DNA from 2 places in the Melaminivora sp. genome. Region 2 is predicted to be linked to the other one. Evidence: riboswitches for the same ligand, from Rfam matches in the RefSeq annotation. Region 2 holds a riboswitch; the other holds the start of a gene.
The links. Region 2 has a riboswitch for S-adenosylhomocysteine ahead of metH (methionine synthase). Riboswitches for the same ligand answer to the same signal wherever they lie in the genome.

Region 1: another riboswitch for S-adenosylhomocysteine. It lies ahead of ahcY (adenosylhomocysteinase); the one in region 2 lies ahead of metH (methionine synthase).

The regions. Positions count from the first base shown of each region.
Region 1 covers NZ_DAMCAM010000037.1:14,988-24,611, forward strand. Annotated here, with positions in the region: gene RT051_RS09570 (amino acid ABC transporter permease) at 1-639, shown strand, start outside; gene RT051_RS09575 (amino acid ABC transporter ATP-binding protein) at 669-1,406, shown strand; gene RT051_RS09580 (HAD-IIB family hydrolase) at 1,512-2,339, opposite strand; gene RT051_RS09585 (peptide chain release factor 3) at 2,345-3,970, opposite strand; gene RT051_RS09590 (MFS transporter) at 4,134-5,369, shown strand; S-adenosyl-L-homocysteine riboswitch at 5,377-5,480, shown strand; gene ahcY (adenosylhomocysteinase) at 5,561-6,997, shown strand; gene RT051_RS09600 (TlyA family RNA methyltransferase) at 7,244-8,248, shown strand; gene metF (methylenetetrahydrofolate reductase [NAD(P)H]) at 8,245-9,087, shown strand; gene RT051_RS09610 (septal ring lytic transglycosylase RlpA family protein) at 9,278-9,624, shown strand, end outside.
Region 2 covers NZ_DAMCAM010000004.1:49,116-58,739, forward strand. Annotated here, with positions in the region: gene RT051_RS01685 (VOC family protein) at 1-410, shown strand, start outside; gene RT051_RS01690 (MaoC/PaaZ C-terminal domain-containing protein) at 451-1,341, shown strand; gene RT051_RS01695 (aldehyde dehydrogenase family protein) at 1,524-2,996, shown strand; gene RT051_RS01700 (hypothetical protein) at 3,021-3,215, shown strand; gene RT051_RS01705 (Glu/Leu/Phe/Val dehydrogenase) at 3,313-4,626, opposite strand; gene RT051_RS01710 (PACE efflux transporter) at 4,861-5,346, shown strand; gene RT051_RS01715 (DNA-3-methyladenine glycosylase) at 5,353-5,961, opposite strand; S-adenosyl-L-homocysteine riboswitch at 6,063-6,151, shown strand; gene metH (methionine synthase) at 6,184-8,934, shown strand; gene RT051_RS01725 (ABC transporter substrate-binding protein) at 9,098-9,624, shown strand, end outside.

The sequences.
Region 1 (9,624 bases), on a different contig from region 2:
TGGGAGCTGTTCTCCAACTTCGTGCTCAAGGGGCTGTATTTCAGCGTCATCCTGACGGTGATTGCCACGCTGGGCGGCATCGCCCTGGGCACGGTGCTGGCGCTCATGCGCCTGTCGGGCCGCAAATGGCTGGACCTGCCCGCGACCATCTACGTCAACGGCATGCGCTCCATTCCGCTGGTCATGGTCATCCTGTGGTTCTTCCTGCTGGTGCCCATGCTGATCGGCCGGCCCATCGGCGCGGAGGTCTCGGCCATCATCACCTTCGTGGCGTTCGAGGCGGCGTACTTCTCCGAGATCATGCGCGCGGGCATCCAGTCCATCCCGCGCGGCCAGGTCTTTGCCGGCCAGGCCATGGGCATGACCTATGCACAGAACATGAAGCTGGTGGTGCTGCCGCAGGCGTTTCGCAACATGCTGCCGGTGCTGCTGACGCAGACCATCATCCTGTTCCAGGACACTTCGCTGGTCTATGCCATCGGCGCCTACGACATGCTCAAGGGCTTCGAGATCGCGGGCAAGAACTACGGCCGGCCCATCGAAGCCTACCTGGCGGCGGCCGTGGTCTATTTCGTGATCTGCTACGCGCTGTCCTGGGCCGTCAAGCGCCTGCACAGGAAGATCGCCATCATCCGCTGAAGACACTGGAGAGAGAAGAAATGAGCCAGATGATCGAATTGAAGAACGTCTCCAAGTGGTATGGGAGCTTTCAGGTGCTCAACGACTGCTCCACCGCCATCGCCAAGGGCGAGGTGGTGGTGGTCTGCGGCCCTTCCGGCTCCGGCAAGTCCACCCTGATCAAGACCATCAACGCGCTGGAGCCGGTGCAGAAGGGCGAGATCTGGGTCGATGGCACGGCGGTGCACGACCCCAGGACCAACCTGCCCAAGCTGCGCTCGCGCGTGGGCATGGTGTTCCAGCACTTCGAGCTGTTTCCGCACCTGTCGGTGACCGAGAACCTGACGATTGCCCAGGTCAAGGTGCTGGGCCGCAGCCTGGACGACGCCCGCGCGCGCGGCCTCAAGATGCTCGACCGCGTGGGCCTGATGGCGCACAAGGACAAGTTCCCCGGCCAGCTCTCGGGTGGCCAGCAGCAGCGCGTGGCGATTGCCCGCGCGCTGTCCATGGACCCCATCGTGATGCTGTTCGACGAGCCCACCTCGGCGCTCGATCCGGAGATGGTCGGCGAGGTGCTGGAGGTCATGATGGGCCTGGCGCACGAGGGCATGACCATGATGTGCGTGACGCACGAGATGGGCTTTGCCAGGAAGGTCAGCAACCGCGTCATCTTCATGGACGTGGGCGGCAGGATCCTGGAGGACTGCACCCGGGACGAGTTCTTCGGCAACCCCGAGGCGCGCCAGCCGCGCACCAAGGACTTCCTGAACAAAATCCTGCAGCATTGAACGCAGGCCCGAGGCTAGCACGCCAGATGCGAAGGGCGCCGAAAGGCGCCCTTTTTCGTTTCATTTTTTATAGCTACAAACCCTTTGTTGGCACGGGCTGGGGCACTATTTGACTGAAAACTCGGGCTGCGCCCGCGCCGCCAGCACCGCCCGTGCCACCTCGGCAAAGCCGGCGCCGCGTTCGCCCTGCGTGACATAGCGCGGCAGGTGCGACAGGTGCGGCACGAAGCGCGCCACGTTGGCCACGCCCACGCTGTTGGCAAAGGCCTGGAACATCAGCGCGTCGTTGGTCGAGTCGCCCACATAGACCCAGTGGTCCCGCTCCGCATCGAGCGCGCGCGCGAGCAGCTCGCGCACGATCCAGCGCGCGCCTTCGAACTTGTTGTGCTCGCCATACCAGCCGTTCACGTGGATGCTGCTCACGGTGGCGTGCATGCCCTCGTGGCGCATGGCCAGCACCACCTTGTCGATCTGCGCCTCGGACAGCTGGGTGAATTCGCTGTGGTCGATGGCGATGTCGGTCTCGCGCCCGGCGGAGTCGGTGGCGCGCCGCGCCCCGGCAATGCTCGCTTCGATATGCGCCAGCACCTGCTGCATGCGCGCGTAGTTGGCCGCGCGCGTGGCCGCGTCCTGCTGGTAGAGCCTGTCCAGGCCCCCGGCGGCATTGCGCCTGAGCGCCACGGCGCCGTTCTCGGCCACGATGGCATCGATGGGCCAGGCAAGCGCGAACGGCTCGCTCCAGCCCACCGGCCGCCCGGTGATGGCGATGACGTGCAACCCGGCGGCCTTCAGGTCGTCCATGGCGGCCAGCGCGTCGGCGGTGATGGCGCCGTCGGTGGTCAGGGTGTCGTCGATGTCGGTCAGGACGCCCGTGATGCGCGAGCGCGCGGCCTGCGGCCAGGAGTCCAGAGGGGCCAGGGTGCTGCTGCTCATGCCCTTCATGCCCCCTGCAGCGCCAGCCCCGCGTGCTCGCGCAGCGGATGGAAGTGGATCTTCGGAAACCGCTCCTGCGCCAGCCGCACGTCATATGGCGACGTGCACAGGTAGGCCAGCGTGTCCGCCGCGTCGCGCGCCATGCGCAGCGGGTAGGCGTTCTCGAACTCGCGCAGCTCCTGCGGGGTGTCGGCCGTGATCCAGCGCGCGCCGGTGTACTGGCAGCCCTCCAGCCGCACGTCGCAGTTGTATTCGGTGTTCAGCCGGTGCTGCACCACCTCGAACTGCAGCTGGCCCACGGCGCCCAGCAGCATGTTGCCGCCGGCCTCGGGCTTGAAGACCTGGATGGCGCCCTCCTCGCCCAGCTGCATCAGGCCCTCGTGCAGCTGTTTGGTGCGCAGGGGGTTTTTCAGCACCACGGTCATGAACATCTCGGGCGCGAAGAAGGGCAGGCCGGTGAACTGCAGCTGCGCGCCATCGGTGATGGTGTCGCCCAGCTGCACGCCGCCGTGCGTGGTGAAGCCGATGATGTCGCCCGCGTAGGCTTCTTCCACCGCCTCGCGGCGCTGGCTCATGAAGGTGACGACGCTGGTGGGGCGCAGCTCCTTGCCCGTGCGCTGCACGCGCATCTTCATGCCGGGCGTGTACTTGCCCGAGGCCACGCGCACGAAGGCGATGCGGTCGCGGTGATTCGCGTCCATGTTGGCCTGCACCTTGAAGACCACGCCGGCAAAGCCCGGGTCCTCGGGGTGCACGGTCTTCTCGACGGGCTGCTTGTTCACGGCCAGCGTGCTGGTGCGCGGGCCGGGCGGGGGCGACATGTCCACCACCGCGTCCAGCACCTCCTTGACGCCGAAGTTGTTCACGCCCGAGCCGAAGAACACCGGCGTGAGCTTGGCCGCCAGGAACTGCGCATGGTCCCAGGGGGCCGAAGCGCCCACGGCCAGCTCCATGCTCTCCAGCGCGTCGTCGAAGGTCTGGCCGAAGCGCGCGCGCAGCCGCTCGGCCTCGGACAGGGGGATGGTCTCGAAATCCTCCGGACGCTTGTCGCTGCCGGCCTGGAACACGGTCATGCTCTGCGTGCGCAGGTCGATGATGCCGCCGAAGCTCCTGCCCTGGCCCACCGGCCAGGTCATGGGGCAGCAGGGCATGCCCAGTTCCCGCTCGACCTCGTCCAGGATGTCGAGCGGGTCGCGCACCTCGCGGTCCATCTTGTTGACGAAGGTGATGATGGGGGTGTCCCTCTGGCGGCAGACCTCGATCAGGCGGCGCGTCTGCGTCTCCACGCCGTTGGCCGCGTCGATCACCATCAGCGCCGAATCGACGGCCGTGAGCACGCGGTAGGTGTCCTCGGAGAAATCCTTGTGGCCGGGCGTGTCCAGCAGGTTGACCACGTGGTCCCGGTAGCTCATCTGCATGACCGAGCTGGCCACCGAGATGCCGCGCTGCTTCTCGATCTCCATCCAGTCGGACGTGGCGTGGCGGCTGGCCTTGCGGCCCTTCACGGCGCCGGCGATCTGGATGGCGCCCGAGAACAGCAGCAGCTTTTCCGTCAGCGTGGTCTTGCCCGCGTCGGGGTGGGAGATGATGGCAAAGGTGCGGCGGCGCCGCGTTTCGGAAGCGTAGGACACGTGGGGCTCAAGGGGCAGGGTGGGCGCGGCGCCGGCGGCCCGGGGCAGGGCGTGGCGCGCGGCAAGGGGGCGGCTCGTGGCCGGGCGCCTGGCGGCGCAAGAGCGTAATTCTACGGACAGCCCCAGGCCCTGCGCTCCCGCGGGCCGTGTCACAGTCACGGCCATGCAAGCCCTCGACTCCCCGCCCGCCGCCCGCACCTGGGTGCACGCGGGCACCCCGGCCTACCGGCGCATCAGCCTGGCGCTGTTTCTGGCCGGGTTCGCCACGTTCTCGCTGCTGTACTGCGTGCAGCCCGTGCTGCCCGAGCTGGCGGCGCATTTCGCCCTGAGCCCGGCCGGCAGTTCGCTGGCCCTGTCGGTCAGCACCGGCAGCCTGGCGGTGGCCATCTTCGCCGCCGGCGCCCTGTCGCAGGGCCGGGACAAGCGCCGGCTGATGTTCGCCTCGATGGCGCTGGCGGCGCTGTGCAACCTGCTGGCGGCGCTGGCGCCGGCCTGGGGGGCGCTGCTGGCGGCGCGCGCGCTCGAGGGCGTGCTGCTGGGCGGCGTGCCGGCCGTGGCCATGGCCTATCTGTCCGAGGAGATCCACCCGCGCGGCCTGGGTTTTGCGATGGGGCTGTACATCGGCGGCACGGCCTTCGGCGGCATGGCCGGGCGCATCGGCATGAGCATGCTGGCCGACGCCTGGGGCTGGCGCGTGGCGCTGGCCACCGTGGGCGGGCTGGGCCTGGCCGCGGCGGTGGGCTTCGTGTTGCTGCTGCCGCGCGTGGGCACGGCGCCCGCGCCCGCGCCCGTGGGCGGCGCGGCCCGGCCGGGGCTGGCCTTTCACCTGGCGGCCTGGCGCGGGCACCTGGGCACGCCCGCTCTGGTGCCGCTGTTTGCCCTGGCTTTCTTGCTGATGGGGGTGTTTGTCTCGCTGTTCAACTACGTGGGCTTTCGGCTGGCGCTGCCGCCCTACGGGCTGAGCCAGACGCAGATCGGGCTGGTCTTCTCGGCCTACCTGTTCGGCATCGTCGCCTCGCCTGCGGCCGGGGCGCTGGCCGACCGGCGCGGGCGCGGCCCCGTGCTGGTGGGCGGCGTGCTGCTGATGGCCGCCGGCGTCCTGCTCACGCTCGCCGCGCCGCTGGCCGTGCTGATGGTCGGGATCGCTGCGCTGACCTTCGGCTTCTTCGTGGCGCACGCGGTGGCCAGCGGCTGGGTCGGCGCGCTGGCGCAGGGCGCCAAGGGCCATGCCTCGTCGCTCTACCTGCTGGCCTATTACGTGGGCTCCAGCGTGCTCGGCTCGGTCGGCGGCTGGTTCTGGGAGCACGGCCGCTGGCCCGGCATGGCGGTTTTTTCGCTGGCGCTGCTGGGCGTGGCGCTCGCGCTGGCGCTGCCCCTGCGCAGGGCGGGCCGAATATAATGCGCGTTTTCCCGAGGAGCGTTGCAGCGTCCCCGCCCAGGCGGACGTGAGGCTCGGGAGACCGGGCCCTTCGCTCTGGCAGGCCCGTCCGTGCAACGACGCTCATCCACCTGGCGTGCGATGGGCGAGCGAATCCCCTTTCCAGCTCCCTCGCGCGGCCGGTGGTGTTTCACCACGCATTGGAGCTTTCCATGAACGTCCGCAACACCTCCCTCGCCCCGGCCGACTGCGCCATCACCGACATCGCCCTTGCCGACTGGGGTCGCAAGGAAATCCGCATCGCCGAGACCGAGATGCCCGGCCTGATGGCGATTCGCGAGGAATACGCCGCCCAGCAGCCCCTGAAGGGCGCGCGCATCGCCGGCAGCCTGCACATGACCATCCAGACGGCCGTGCTGATCGAGACGCTGCAGGCCCTCGGCGCCACGGTGCGCTGGGCCTCGTGCAACATCTTCTCGACGCAGGACCACGCCGCCGCCGCCATTGCCGCCGGTGGCACGCCGGTGTTCGCCATCAAGGGCGAGTCGCTCGAAGACTACTGGGACTACACGCACCGCATCTTCGACTTCGGCCCCAAGGGCAGCGAGGGCGAAGGCCCCAACATGATCCTGGACGACGGCGGCGATGCCACGCTGCTGATGCACCTGGGCCAGCGCGCCGAGAAGGATGCGTCTCTGGTGGCGGGCAACGGCAGCAGCGAGGAAGAGCGCATCCTGTACGCCTCCATCCGCAAGAAGCTGGCCGAGGACCCGACCTGGTACAGCCGCAAGAGCGCCCAGATCCTCGGCGTGACCGAGGAGACCACCACCGGCGTGCACCGCCTCAACGAGATGTCGGCCAAGGGCACGCTGCTGTTTCGCGCCATCAACGTCAACGACTCGGTCACCAAATCCAAGTTCGACAACCTGTACGGCTGCCGCGAGTCGCTGGTGGACGGCATCAAGCGCGCCACCGACGTGATGATCGCCGGCAAGGTGGCCGTGGTCGCCGGCTATGGCGACGTGGGCAAGGGTTCGGCCCAGGCGCTGCGCGCGCTGTCGGCGCAGGTCTGGGTGACCGAGATCGACCCCATCAACGCCCTGCAGGCCGCCATGGAAGGCTACCGCGTGGTGACCATGGAGTACGCCGCCGACAAGGCCGACATCTTCGTGACCACCACGGGCAACAAGGACGTCATCCGCCACGAGCACATGGCCGCCATGAAGGACCAGGCCATCGTCTGCAACATCGGCCACTTCGACAACGAGATCGAGGTCGCGTCGCTGGAGCAATACCCGTGGGAAGAGATCAAGCCGCAGGTGGACCACATCATCTTCCCCGACGGCAAGAGGATCATCCTGCTGGCCAAGGGCCGCCTGGTGAACCTGGGCTGCGGCACGGGCCACCCCAGCTACGTCATGAGCAGCTCGTTTGCCAACCAGACGCTGGCGCAGATCGAGCTGTTCACGCGCCCGGATGCGTATGAAGTCGGCAAGGTCTATGTGCTGCCCAAGCTGCTCGACGAGAAGGTTGCGCGCCTGCAGCTGTCCAAGCTGGGCGCCATGCTGACCGAGCTGACCGACGAGCAGGCGGCGTATATCGGCGTGGACAAGAGCGGGCCGTACAAGGCGGATACGTACCGTTATTGAGCGGTGCGCCGAGACCCGCCGGCCCCCATCCCTACCTTCCCCCAGAGGGGGAAGGAGCAGGAAGCGACGCCGCGCCGGTAACTTGCCCCCTCCCCCTCTGGGGGAGGGCTGGGGTGGGGGCCAGCGCCGCTGGCAACCCGACAGGGCACGCCAGACCCCGCCATCCCTCACAAAAAAACAATAGCTCCCCGCCCTTGCCTGGCAAGGTCTAAAAGCCGATTCGACCCATGAAAAGGACCCTGCGCCATGCGCGCTGACGTATTCCTGGTGGAAGGCGGCCACGCCACCACCCGCTCACAGGCCCAGCGCCTGATCGCCGCCGGCGTGCAATGGCGCCTGGCCGACACCATGCCCTGGACGCGCGTGGCCAAGAACGGCGACGACATCCCTGCCGGTGCCCGTCTGCAGCTGCTCGACGCCGCCGAGGCCAGGTACCTCTCGCGCGGCGGGCTCAAGCTCGAGGGCGCGCTGGCCGCCACCGGCATCGACCCGGCCGGCCTGCGCTGCCTGGACGTGGGCCAGAGCACCGGCGGCTTTACCGACTGCCTGCTGCAGCACGGCGCGGCGCAGGTCATCGGCGTGGACGTGGGCCAGGGCCAGCTGCATGAGCGCCTGCAGGGCGACGTGCGCGTCGTCGCGGTGGAGGGCCTGAACGCCCGCCACCTCACGCCCGGGGCGCTCGAAGAGGCCTGCGAGGAGGCGCTGTCCGAGCGCGTCGACGCCGAGCCCGAGGACAACGACACCCAGCCCCAGGCGCCCTATGCCTGGATGCGCAACGGCGGCCTGGTCGATGACGGCTACGACGACAGCGGCGACGCCAAGGAGCACGAGATCGAGGCCTTCAAGGCCGAGCGATCGGCCCGTGCCCAGGCACGCGCCGCGGGTCGCCTGCCCACCGTGCGCCGACGCCGTGCGGGCCGCGAGCAGGTGGATGTGACGCCCGCGTTCGACCTCGTCGTGGGCGACCTGTCCTTCATCTCTCTCACTCTGGTGCTGCCCGCGCTCGTGCCTTTGCTGAAGGAGCGGGGCCGGATGCTGCTGCTGGTCAAGCCGCAGTTCGAGCTGCAGCCGGGCCAGGTCGGCAAGGGCGGCATCGTGCGCAATGCCGGCCTGTACGCCGAGGTCGAGCAGCGCCTGCGCGCTGCCTGCGCCGCCGCCGGCCTGCGGGTCGAGGCCTGGCTCGCCAGCCCCATCGAGGGCGGCGACGGCAACCGCGAGTTCTTCATCCACGCCACCAGGAGCGTCCCATGAGCCGCACGGCCACGCCCCTTCCGATCAGTTTCGAGTTCTTTCCGCCCAAGACCCCCGAGGGCGCGGACCGGCTGCGCACCGTGCGCCAGCAGCTGTACGCGCGCGCGCCGCAGTTCTGCTCGGTGACCTATGGCGCCGGCGGCTCCACGCAGGAGGGCACCTTTGCCGCCGTGCGCGAGATCCTGGCCGAGGGCGTCGATGCGGCGTCGCATTTCTCCTGCATCGGCGCCACGCGCGAGAGCGTGCGCGCGCAGCTGGCCGAATTGAAGGCCATGGGCGTGCGCCGCCTGGTGGCGCTGCGCGGCGACCTGCCCAGCGGCTACGGCGTGGGTGGCGAATTCCACTACGCCAGCGACCTGGTGGCCTTCATCCGCGAGGAAACCGGGCGCGACTTCCACATCGAGGTGGCCGCCTACCCCGAAGTCCACCCCCAGGCGCGCAGCGCCGACGCCGACCTGCAGGCGTTTGCCACCAAGGTGCGCGCCGGGGCGGATTCGGCCATCACGCAGTATTTCTTCAACGCCGATGCCTACGCGCGTTTCGTCGATGACGTGCGCCGCCTGGGCCTGGACGTGCCCGTCGTGCCGGGCATCATGCCCATCCTGGGCGCCACGCAGCTGATGCGGTTTTCCGACGCCTGCGGCGCCGAGATCCCGCGCTGGATCCGGCTGCGCCTGCAGGGCTACGGCGACGACGTGGCCAGCATCCGCGCCTTCGGCCTGGACGTGGTGGCGCGCCTGTGCGAGCAGCTTGTGGCCGCCGGCGCGCCGGGGCTGCATTTCTACACCATGAACCAGAGCGCCCCCACGCTGGCGCTGTGCGACCGGCTGGGGTGGTGAACGCGCCGGGGCGGGTATTTTTCGATAGCGCCCCGCCGTTGCCTGGTGCGGGTTTGCGCTCCCTCTCCCCGGCCCTCTCCCGCCAGCGGGAGAGGGCCGGGGAGTCCGGGTCGCACTCCTGCCCCGCCCACCCGATTCGGGGCCGGCTACAGTGCCAGTTGCCCGCACGCCCCCGGGCCACCTTCTACCCATGCCCCTGAGCCGCCTCCACGCGCCGTTGACCGGCCTGCTTGCCTCGTTGCTGGGCGTGTGGCTGGCTGGCTGCGCCGCCCCCGTCCCGTCCGTGCCCGAGGCGCAGGCCGTTGAGCCCCAGGCGTCAACGCACTCTGCGCCCGCCCTGCGGCCCCTGCGTCCGCCGCGCCCCGGCGGGGCGGCCCTGCAGGACGGCGGCGTGGAGCTGCTCCCCGTGCCTGGCCGGCCCGCCGAGCCCGCATTGCGCCTGCCCGAGCCGGGCTCGACCACCGAAGGCTCCGGCGAGCCGGCGCTGCGCCTGCCCGAGCCGCCGGCCGAGCCGCCCGAGCCGGCCGTCCTGCTGGG
Region 2 (9,624 bases):
CCGTTGCGCAAAATTACAGTGAAAAACTCGGGATCGACAGGCAGCATGAAGTGCCGATCACTTTCGAGCGTTTCGGCTACACCGGCACGCTGATGAAGTTCCACCCGGACCAGCTGGACCGTATCGAGCTGTCCGAAGCGCATGATGAGAGCTTCGCCATGGGCAGGTTCAGCAAACGGCACGGGGACGGGCTGTACATGTGCTATGTCGAGACCAACAATCTGGGCGAGATCATCAGGCGTCTTGAGGCCCGCAACGGAAAGTGGACCCGACGGACTACCGAGCCTGTCGAGCGTGATGGCCTGTGGGTGCACCCCTCGATGCTGCACGGCGTGTTGCTGGGCATCTCGCGCGACACCCTGGCCTGGGGCTGGTCAGGGAACCCAGGCAGGATATTGCCGAGGCAATGAGCGGCTCTCCCGGAGCGGTGCGGCATTTCGGAAAACTGAGATGTTCATGGACTACCACCACCTGAAAAGCCGTCTGTTCGCACCGGTGCACCAGCAGTATGCCGAGCGTGATGCCATGCTCTATGCGCTGAGCCTGGGCCTGGGCCGCGATCCGCTGGATGCCGCCAGTCTGCCCTTCACCTACGAAGGCACGGAAGGTGGTCTACGCGCTCTGCCCACGCTGGCCGTGGTTTTGGGCTACCCGGGCTTCTGGGCACGCGAGCCGGACACCGGCATCGATTGGGTGAGGCTCTTGCACGGCGAGCAGCGCGTGCGCTGGCATCAGCCCTTGCCGGCCAGCGGCAGCGTGGTCGGTGTGAGCCGCATCACGCGCCTGACCGACAAAGGTCCGGACAAGGGTGCTGTCCTAGTGACAGAACGGCGGCTGGAAAGCCAGGCAGGCGAGTTGCTGGCAACGCTCGAACAAGTCACTTTCCTGCGCGGCAATGGCGGCTACAGTCAGCGCGCGGGTCAGGCCAGCGACGAGCCGCTGCGCGCGCTGCAACCCACGCCCGAGGGTCAGGCTCCGGATTGGTGCTACGAGCAGGCCATCCGTCCCGAGGCGGCGCTGCTGTATCGCCTGATGGGCGACTACAACCCGCTTCATGCCGACCCGGCCGCGGCCCGCAAGGCCGGGTTCGAACGTCCGATTCTGCACGGCCTGGCCAGCTACGGCTTGGTGGCCTGGGCCGTGGTGCGCCGGTGCGCCGGTGGCGATGCATCGCGCCTGAAGGCGCTGGACATCCGCTTTGCTGCACCGGTCTATCCGGGCGAAACGTTGATTACCGAGATTTGGAGGGTGCCAAGCTATCCAGAAAAATTCCAATTGCGCGCCCGTGTGGCGGAACGGGGCGTTGTCGCTCTGAGCCACGGGTATGCGGAAATCCTCTGATATCTGAATCGATGATGCTCTCTTATTCCTGGATTTGCTTTGCGCGCAATGAAGAGGCTGGCCGGCCAATGAGGATGGGTGCCCTCTCGGGTTGAACCCGCTCCTGGGACGCTGGCCCGCCAAACGCAATAGACGCTTCGTTGAACCCGGGGTGTTCAGCAAGGCGTGAAGGCGCGGTCTCTATGGACTGCGTGGATTTAAAAATTTTGCCGACGTCATGGAGCGCCCGGCACGGTATCGACATCCTTATGACACAAGAATTCCTTCGCCAGTACATTGCCGGAGACTGGCAGCCTTCTGCCAGCAATGAAACGATCGAGATTACCGACCCTGCTACGGGTGCGCCGGTGGCGCGTGTCGTCTGCGGCGACGAGCGCGATGCGCTGGCCGCGGCCTCGGCTGCCCGCGGCGCATGGATCGGGTGGAGCACCACGCCGCTGGAGCGCCGTGTTGAATTTGTGCAGCGCTTTGGCGCTGCGCTGGCTAGAGGCAAGGATGCGCTAGCCCAAACGATCGCTGCCGAGGTGGGCACGCCGCTGAAGATTGCGCAGATCGTGCAGGTTGACTCTCCCATTCGCAACGTCGAGCACTTCATTGAAGCGGCGCGCACGCTGGATTGGGAGCGGCAGATCGGCAATTCGCAGGTGCTGCGCGAGCCAGTGGGTGTCGTGGCATGTATCACCCCATGGAATTTTCCGCTGCACCAGATTGTCTTGAAAATCGTGCCAGCGCTGCTGGGTGGGAACACTGTGGTGGTGAAACCTAGCGAGATGGTGCCGCGCACCAATGAGCTGATCTGTGCCGCGCTGCACGAGGCAGGCTTTCCCGCCGGGGTGGTCAACGTGGTGACTGGCACAGGCCCGGTTGTCGGGGCGTGCTTGGCTACTACCGGCCTGGTCGACATGGTGAGCTTCACAGGCTCGACCGAAGCCGGCATAGCGGTGACCGCGATGGCGGCCGCCACTGTCAAGAAGGTCACTACCGAACTGGGTGGCAAGTCGCCGTCCCTGGTGTTGCCGGGCGCCGACTTGGCACGTGCAGTCAAGGGCACGCTCGGCTCGTGCATGTTGAACAATGGCCAGACCTGCAGCGCACTGACGCGGCTGCTGGTACCGGCGCAGCAGCGTGCCGATGTCGAGGCCCTGTTGCGCCAGGAGATGGCCAAGCTCACCGTTGGCCCTGCACTGAGCGAAGGCACACGTGTCGGACCGCTGGTGTCGCCTCGCCAAAGCGAACGGGCGCAAGCGCTGATCGATGATGGCATCGCGCAGGGCGCGGTCGCAATCAACGAGGCTGCACCGGTGCCGGCCCATGGCAACTACGTGAGCCCGCAGGCCTTTTGGGTGGAGCGTGACAACCCACTGGCGCGCGCCGAGGTGTTTGGGCCGGTGCTGACCGTGCTGACCTACGACAGCGTCGACGATGGAATCGCGCTGGCTAACGATTCCGTCTACGGCCTGGCGGCCGCGGTATGGGGCGAGCCCAAACAAGCATTACAGGCGGCCCGCCAGATCCGCGCCGGCCAAGTGGACATCAACGGTGCGCGCTTCAACCCGCTAGCGCCATTCGGCGGCTTCAAGCAAAGTGGTGTTGGGCGTGAGGCAGGCGCCATCGGTTTGGAGGAATTCCTGGAATTCAAGGCCATCCAAACATAGATAGCCACTGCCGAAAACATGGCCATGGTGAGCAGCGACAGGAAGGCGGCGCAGCCCGACACGCTCAACATGGCCGTGGGTAGCAGCTTCGGCCCGCAGGACCGCTACCGCGCCGCCCTGCACCTGAACAACCTGCTGGACAAGGGCTGGCGCGCCGGCGTCGACGAGCTGCCCGGCCCGGGGCGCAACCTGGTGGTGACGTTCTCGGCCAAGTTCTGAGGCACGCCCGTCGACGCGGAAAAAGGCGGCCTCATGGCCGCCCAGCTGTCATGCCACGGGGCCGCCCAGCCAGGGGCGGCCCAGGGCGGGCCAGGACTCAGGGATACAACCCGCGCATCTCGCGCGCGTGCAGGATGCGCGTGCACGCCACGATGAAGGTGGCGGTGCGCAAGCTGACCTGGTGCTCCTGCGCCACCTGCCAGACGCCGGCGAAGGCGTTCTGCATGATGCGCACCAGCCGGTCGTTGATCTCGTCCTCGGACCAGAAGAAGCTGGTGAAGTCCTGCACCCACTCGAAATAGCTCACCGTCACGCCGCCGGCGTTGGAGATCACGTCGGGCAACACCAGCACGCCCTTGCCGTTCAGGATGTCGTCGGCCTCGGGCGTGGTCGGGCCGTTAGCGCCCTCGATGACCATCTTCGCGCGGATGCGGTCGGCGTTGTCCCGGGTGATTTGGCTCTCCAGCGCCGCCGGGATCAGGATGTCGCACGGCACGCCCCAGAACTCGTCGTCCTCCATGCGCTCGGCGCCGGCGAAGCCGGCCACGCCGCCGGTCTGCTCTACGTGCGCCAGTAGCGCCGGCACATCCAGGCCCCGGTCGCAAAAGACCGTGCCGGTGTGGTCCTGCACCGCCACCACGTGCGCGCCGGCCTCGGCAAACAGCCGCCCCGCCGTGCCGCCGACATTGCCAAAGCCTTGCACCGCCACGCGCGCGCCTTCGATCTGCATGCCGGTGTGCCGGGCCGCCTCGACGCCCACGGTGTAGACACCGCGCCCGGTGGCCTCCATGCGGCCGAGCGAGCCGCCCAGGTCGACGGGCTTGCCGGTGACCACGCCGGTGGAGGTCTCGCCGACGTTCATCGAGTAGGTGTCCATCATCCAGGCCATGATCTGGCCGTTGGTGTTCACGTCCGGCGCGGGGATGTCCTTGGTCGGGCCGATGATGATGCCGATCTCACTGGTGTAGCGCCGCGTCAGGCGCTCAAGCTCGCCGCGCGAGAGCTTCTTCGGATCGACCCGAATGCCGCCCTTGGCACCGCCGTAGGGCACGTTCACCGCCGCGTTCTTGATGCTCATCCAGGCCGACAGCGCCATCACCTCCGACAGCGTCACATCCTGGTGGAAGCGCACGCCGCCCTTGCCCGGGCCGCGGCTGGTGTTGTGCTGCACGCGGTAGCCCTCGAAGTGGGCAATCGTGCCGTCGTCCATCTCGATGGGCACGTCCACGATCAGCGCGCGCTTGGGACGCTTGAGCGTTTCCACCCAGCGCGCCAGACTGCCCAGGTAGGGCGTGACGCGGTCCACCTGTTGCAGGTAGATGCCCCAGGGGCCCAGGTGGCCCGCATCGAGGTAGGAGGGCAGGGCGTGGCCGGCGACGGGCGACTGGGCGGTGGGGGAAGTGGCTGGCATGGCGAATCCTTTCGGGAGCGGGCCTTTGCAAGGCAAGCCGGCGACTGTAGGCCGGGCCCGCGGGCTTGTCCAACGCCGCTGCGTTGTTGCGCCATGCAGCGCCGGCATGGCGGGCCGGGCCGCGAGCGCCAGACAAGGATTTCAAAAAGAGTAGCTAACAGTCGAGGCAGGACAAGGGCTGCAGCCGGTTTTCCTGTGCATGCGCCGGGATTGCCCTGGTGCCTATACTGCCGCATGTCTGCAGCTTCCCCGACCACGCAACCGGTCCCCGCACGCCAGCCCGCGGGCTTTCAGGGCCCCTGGCGCCGGGTGGTCTTCGTCAGCCTCTACGAACTCATCGCCATCGCCGCCTCGACCCTGCTGTTCATGGCCATCGGCCAGGAGGTGGCGGCCTCGGGTGTCATGTCGGTGGTCGCCTCCACCCTGGCCGTGCTGTGGAACGTCGCCTTCAATCACCTGTTCGAGCGCTGGGAGTCGCGCCAGCGCGTGCGCGGCCGCTCGGCGCTGCGCCGCGTGGTGCACGCCCTGGGCTTCGAAGGGGGGCTGGCGCTGATGCTCATCCCGCTCATGGCCTGGTGGTTCGGCGTCGGCCTGTGGCAGGCCACGCTGATGGAGGCCGGGCTGCTGGTGTTCTTCCTGGTCTATACCTACGCCTTCAACTGGGCCTTCGACCGCATCTTCGGGCTGCCCGCTTCGGCGCAGGCGCTGGCCTCTTCCTGAGCATCTTCAACGAGACGGCCGGCTCAGAAAGCGCGAGCCGGCCTCGCCAAACCGCCAGGGCACGTCCACCGCCCGCGTGATGCCAATGCGCGGGCCCGCCACCACGGCCGGCGCACTGCTGTCAGGCGCGGGGCCCAGCAGGGCAAAGGGTGGCGCATCGAGCGGCAGGCCGTCGAAGCCGCCATCGATGGCCAGGGCCTGTGCCAGCCGCCCGGGCCCGGCGCACAGCAGCCGCTCGTCCTGCACGCCCCCCCGGCGCACGCGCATGGCGTCCAGCCCATGCGTGGGTTCGAGCGCACGGATGAGCACCGCCGTGCCATCGCCCTCGTGCCCGCACACCAGGTTCAGGCACCAGTGCACGCCATAGGAGCGATAGACATAGGCCCGCGCCGGCGGGCCGAACATGGCGGCGTTGCGCGGCGTGCGCCCGCGAAAGCTGTGCGAGGCCGGGTCGGCGCCGTCATAGGCCTCGGTCTCGACGATGCGCCCGCCGACGCCGTTTACCAGCAGGGTGATGCCGATGAGTTGAGGGGCCAGCTCGTGGGCGGGCAGGGTGAAGTCGAGCGAGGCGGGGTGCACCGCGAGGCGGGCGGCGTCGTGGAGCGGGTTCGGCATGGCCCCATGCTAGGCAGGCCCGGCGACGGCGCAAGGGGCGTGGCGCCCGAACGGTGCGTAGGACGCGGCCATGCAGATGGGCGGCGATAGAATCGGCGGCTTTCCCCAAGGAGCGTTGCAGCGGGCATGCGGCCCGTCAGGCTTGGGGCTTTCAGCCGGCCCTCCGGCCTTGCAACGACGCTCGCCTGTCCCCGTTTTCTCTCGATTGCACAGGTGAGCCAGATGACTGCCCCCGCCGTTTTTCCGCCCCCCATGAAACTCTCGGGCCTCGAGCCCGTCCTGATCGGTCCGGACACCCTGTTCGTCAACGTCGGCGAGCGCACCAACGTCACCGGCTCCAAGGCCTTCGCGCGGCTGATCCTGAACGAGGAATACGAAAAAGCCCTGTCCGTGGCGCGCCAGCAGGTGGAAAACGGCGCCCAGGTCATCGACGTGAATATGGACGAGGCCATGCTCGACAGCAAGGCGGCCATGGTGCGCTTTCTGAACCTGATCGCGAGTGAGCCGGACATCGCCCGCGTGCCGGTCATGGTGGACAGCTCCAAGTGGGAGGTCATCGAGGCCGGACTGCGCTGCCTGCAGGGCAAGGGCATCGTGAACTCGATCAGCATGAAAGAGGGCCTGGAGGAGTTCAAGCGCCAGGCGAAGCTGATCCGCCGCTATGGCGCCGCCGCCGTGGTCATGGCGTTTGACGAAAAGGGCCAGGCCGATACCTTCGAGCGCAAGATCGAGATCTGCGAGCGCGCCTACCGCGTGCTGGTCGATGAGGTGGGTTTTCCGCCCGAGGACATCATCTTCGACCCCAACATCTTTGCGATTGCCACCGGCATCGAGGAGCACGCCAACTACGCCGTGGACTTCATCGAGTCGGTGCGCTGGATCAAGGCCAATCTGCCCGGCGCCAAGGTCTCGGGCGGCGTGTCCAACGTGTCGTTTTCCTTCCGCGGCAACGACCCGGTGCGCGAGGCCATCCACACGGTGTTCCTGTACCACGCGATTGCCGCCGGCATGGACATGGGCATCGTCAACGCCGGCATGGTGGGGGTGTACGACGACCTCGACCCGGCCCTGCGCGAGCGCGTCGAGGACGTGGTGCTCAACCGCCGCCCGGATGCGGCGGAGCGATTGCTGGAGATCGCCGAGGCCACCAAGGGCGCGGCCAAGGACGACAGCAAGAAGCTCGAATGGCGCGGCACGCCGGACAACCCCAAGACCGTGGGCGAGCGCCTGTCGCACGCGCTGGTGCATGGCATCACCGACTTCATCGTGGACGATACCGAGGAGGCCTACCAGAACATCGTGGTGCAGGGCGGTGGCCGGCCGCTGCACGTCATCGAAGGGCCGCTCATGGACGGCATGAACATCGTGGGCGACCTGTTCGGCGCCGGCAAGATGTTCCTGCCCCAGGTGGTCAAGAGCGCGCGCGTGATGAAGCAGGCCGTGGCCCACCTGATTCCCTACATCGAGGAGGAAAAGCGCCAGCAGGAGGCGGCCGGCCTGGACGTGACCAGCAAGGGCAAGATCGTCATTGCCACTGTCAAGGGCGACGTGCATGACATCGGCAAGAACATCGTCACCGTGGTCTTGCAGTGCAACAACTTCGAGGTCATCAACATGGGCGTGATGGTGCCCTGCCACGAGATATTGGCGCGCGCCAAGGCCGAAGGGGCAGACATCGTCGGCCTGTCGGGCCTGATCACACCCAGTCTGGAGGAGATGCAGTACGTCGCCGGCGAGATGCACAAGGACGACTATTTCCGCATCAAGAAAATTCCGCTCCTGATCGGCGGCGCGACCTGCTCGCGCGTGCACACCGCCGTCAAGATCGCGCCGCAGTACGACGGGCCGGTGGTCTATGTGCCTGATGCGTCGCGCAGCGTGAGCGTGGCGCAGAGCCTGCTGGGCGAGGGCAAGGATCAGTACCTGGCCGAAGTCCAGGCCGACTACGACCACGTGCGCGAGCTGCACGCCAGGAAGAAAAAGGTGCCGCTGTGGCCGATCGACAAGGCACGCGCCAACGCCACGCAGGTGGATTTCACGCAGTTCCGGCCCACCGTTCCGCGTGCGCTGGGACGGCGCGTGCTGCGCAACTTCGATCTCGCCGAGCTGGTGCGCTACCTGGACTGGGGGCCCTTTTTCCAGACCTGGGACCTGGCCGGGTCTTATCCCGCCATCCTCGATGACGAGGTCGTCGGCGAGCAGGCGCGGCAGGTCCATGCCGATGGCCAGGCCATGCTGAAAAAACTCATCGAAGGCCGCTGGCTGACGGCCAACGGCGTGCTGGGCCTGTACCCGGCCAACCGCGTGGGCGACGACATCGAGTTCTATACCGACGAGACGCGCAGCGAAGTGCTGATGACCTGGTACGGCATGCGCCAACAGACGGAAAAACAGGTGGACGCGGAAGGCAAACTGCGCCCCAGCCGCTGCCTGGCGGACTTCGTGGCGACCAGGGAGTCGGGCATTGCCGACTACGCCGGCCTGTTCGCCGTCACGGCGGGCATAGGCGCGGAGAAGAAGGAAAAGGAATTCCTGGACGCGCTGGACGACTATTCCAACATCCTGTTCAAGGCGATTGCCGACCGTCTGGCCGAGGCTTTTGCCGAGTGCCTGCACGAGCGCGTGCGCCGCGATCTGTGGGGCTATGCGGCGGATGAAACCCTGAGCAACGAGGAGCTCATCAAGGAAAAATACCAGGGCATCCGCCCCGCGCCCGGCTACCCGGCCTGCCCGGATCACACGGCCAAGGTCGATCTGTTCAAGGTGCTCGATGCACCCGAGATTGGCATGGAGCTGACCGATAGCTTCGCCATGTACCCGGCGTCCAGTGTCAGCGGCTTTTACATCGCCCACCCCGAGGCGACATATTTCAGCGTCGGGCAGATCGGCGACGACCAGGTGCAGGACATGGCCACGCGCCGGGGCATGGATCTCGACGAACTGCGCCGGAGGCTGGCGCCAAATCTGGGATAAATCAGCCGATGTCCTGCAGCGTGCCCCCCCGGGGGCTGGTGGGGGTTGCGGTTTCTACGTGTCAGCCATCGGTGAGGCACGGCTATCATGGCCCGCAGCGCCCCGCCGCTGGCCCCGGTCAGCCGTCGAAGGTGCTTTTTTCTGACAACAGGAGACACCCACCATGCAACGACGCCACCTCATTGCCGGCGGCCTGGCCGCGGCTGCGCTGCCCGGATTCAGCTTCGCCCAGGCGCTGGAAAAGCCCAAGCTGACCATCGCCGTCGGCGGCAAGAACCTGTTTTATTACCTGCCGCTGACCATTGCCGAGCAGCAGGGCTACTTCAAGGATGAGGGGCTGGACGTCACGATCGTGGATTTTGCCGGTGGCTCGCGCGCGCTGCAGGCGGCGGTGGGCGGCAGTGCCGACGTGGTCTCTGGCGCGTTCGAGCACACCATCAACATGCAGCTCAAGGGCCAGCCCATGCGCGCCTTCGTGCTGCAGGGCGCGGCGCCCCAGGTGGTGCTGGGCGTCAACCCCAAGACCATGCCCAACTTCAAGTCCGTGGCCGATCTCAAGGGCAAGAAGATCGGCGTCACCGCGCCGGGCAGTTCGACCAACATCGTTGCCAACTACGTGCTGGCCAAGGCGGGCCTCAAACCCAGCGATGTGAGCTTCGTCGGCGTGGGCGCGGGCAATGGCGCCGTGGC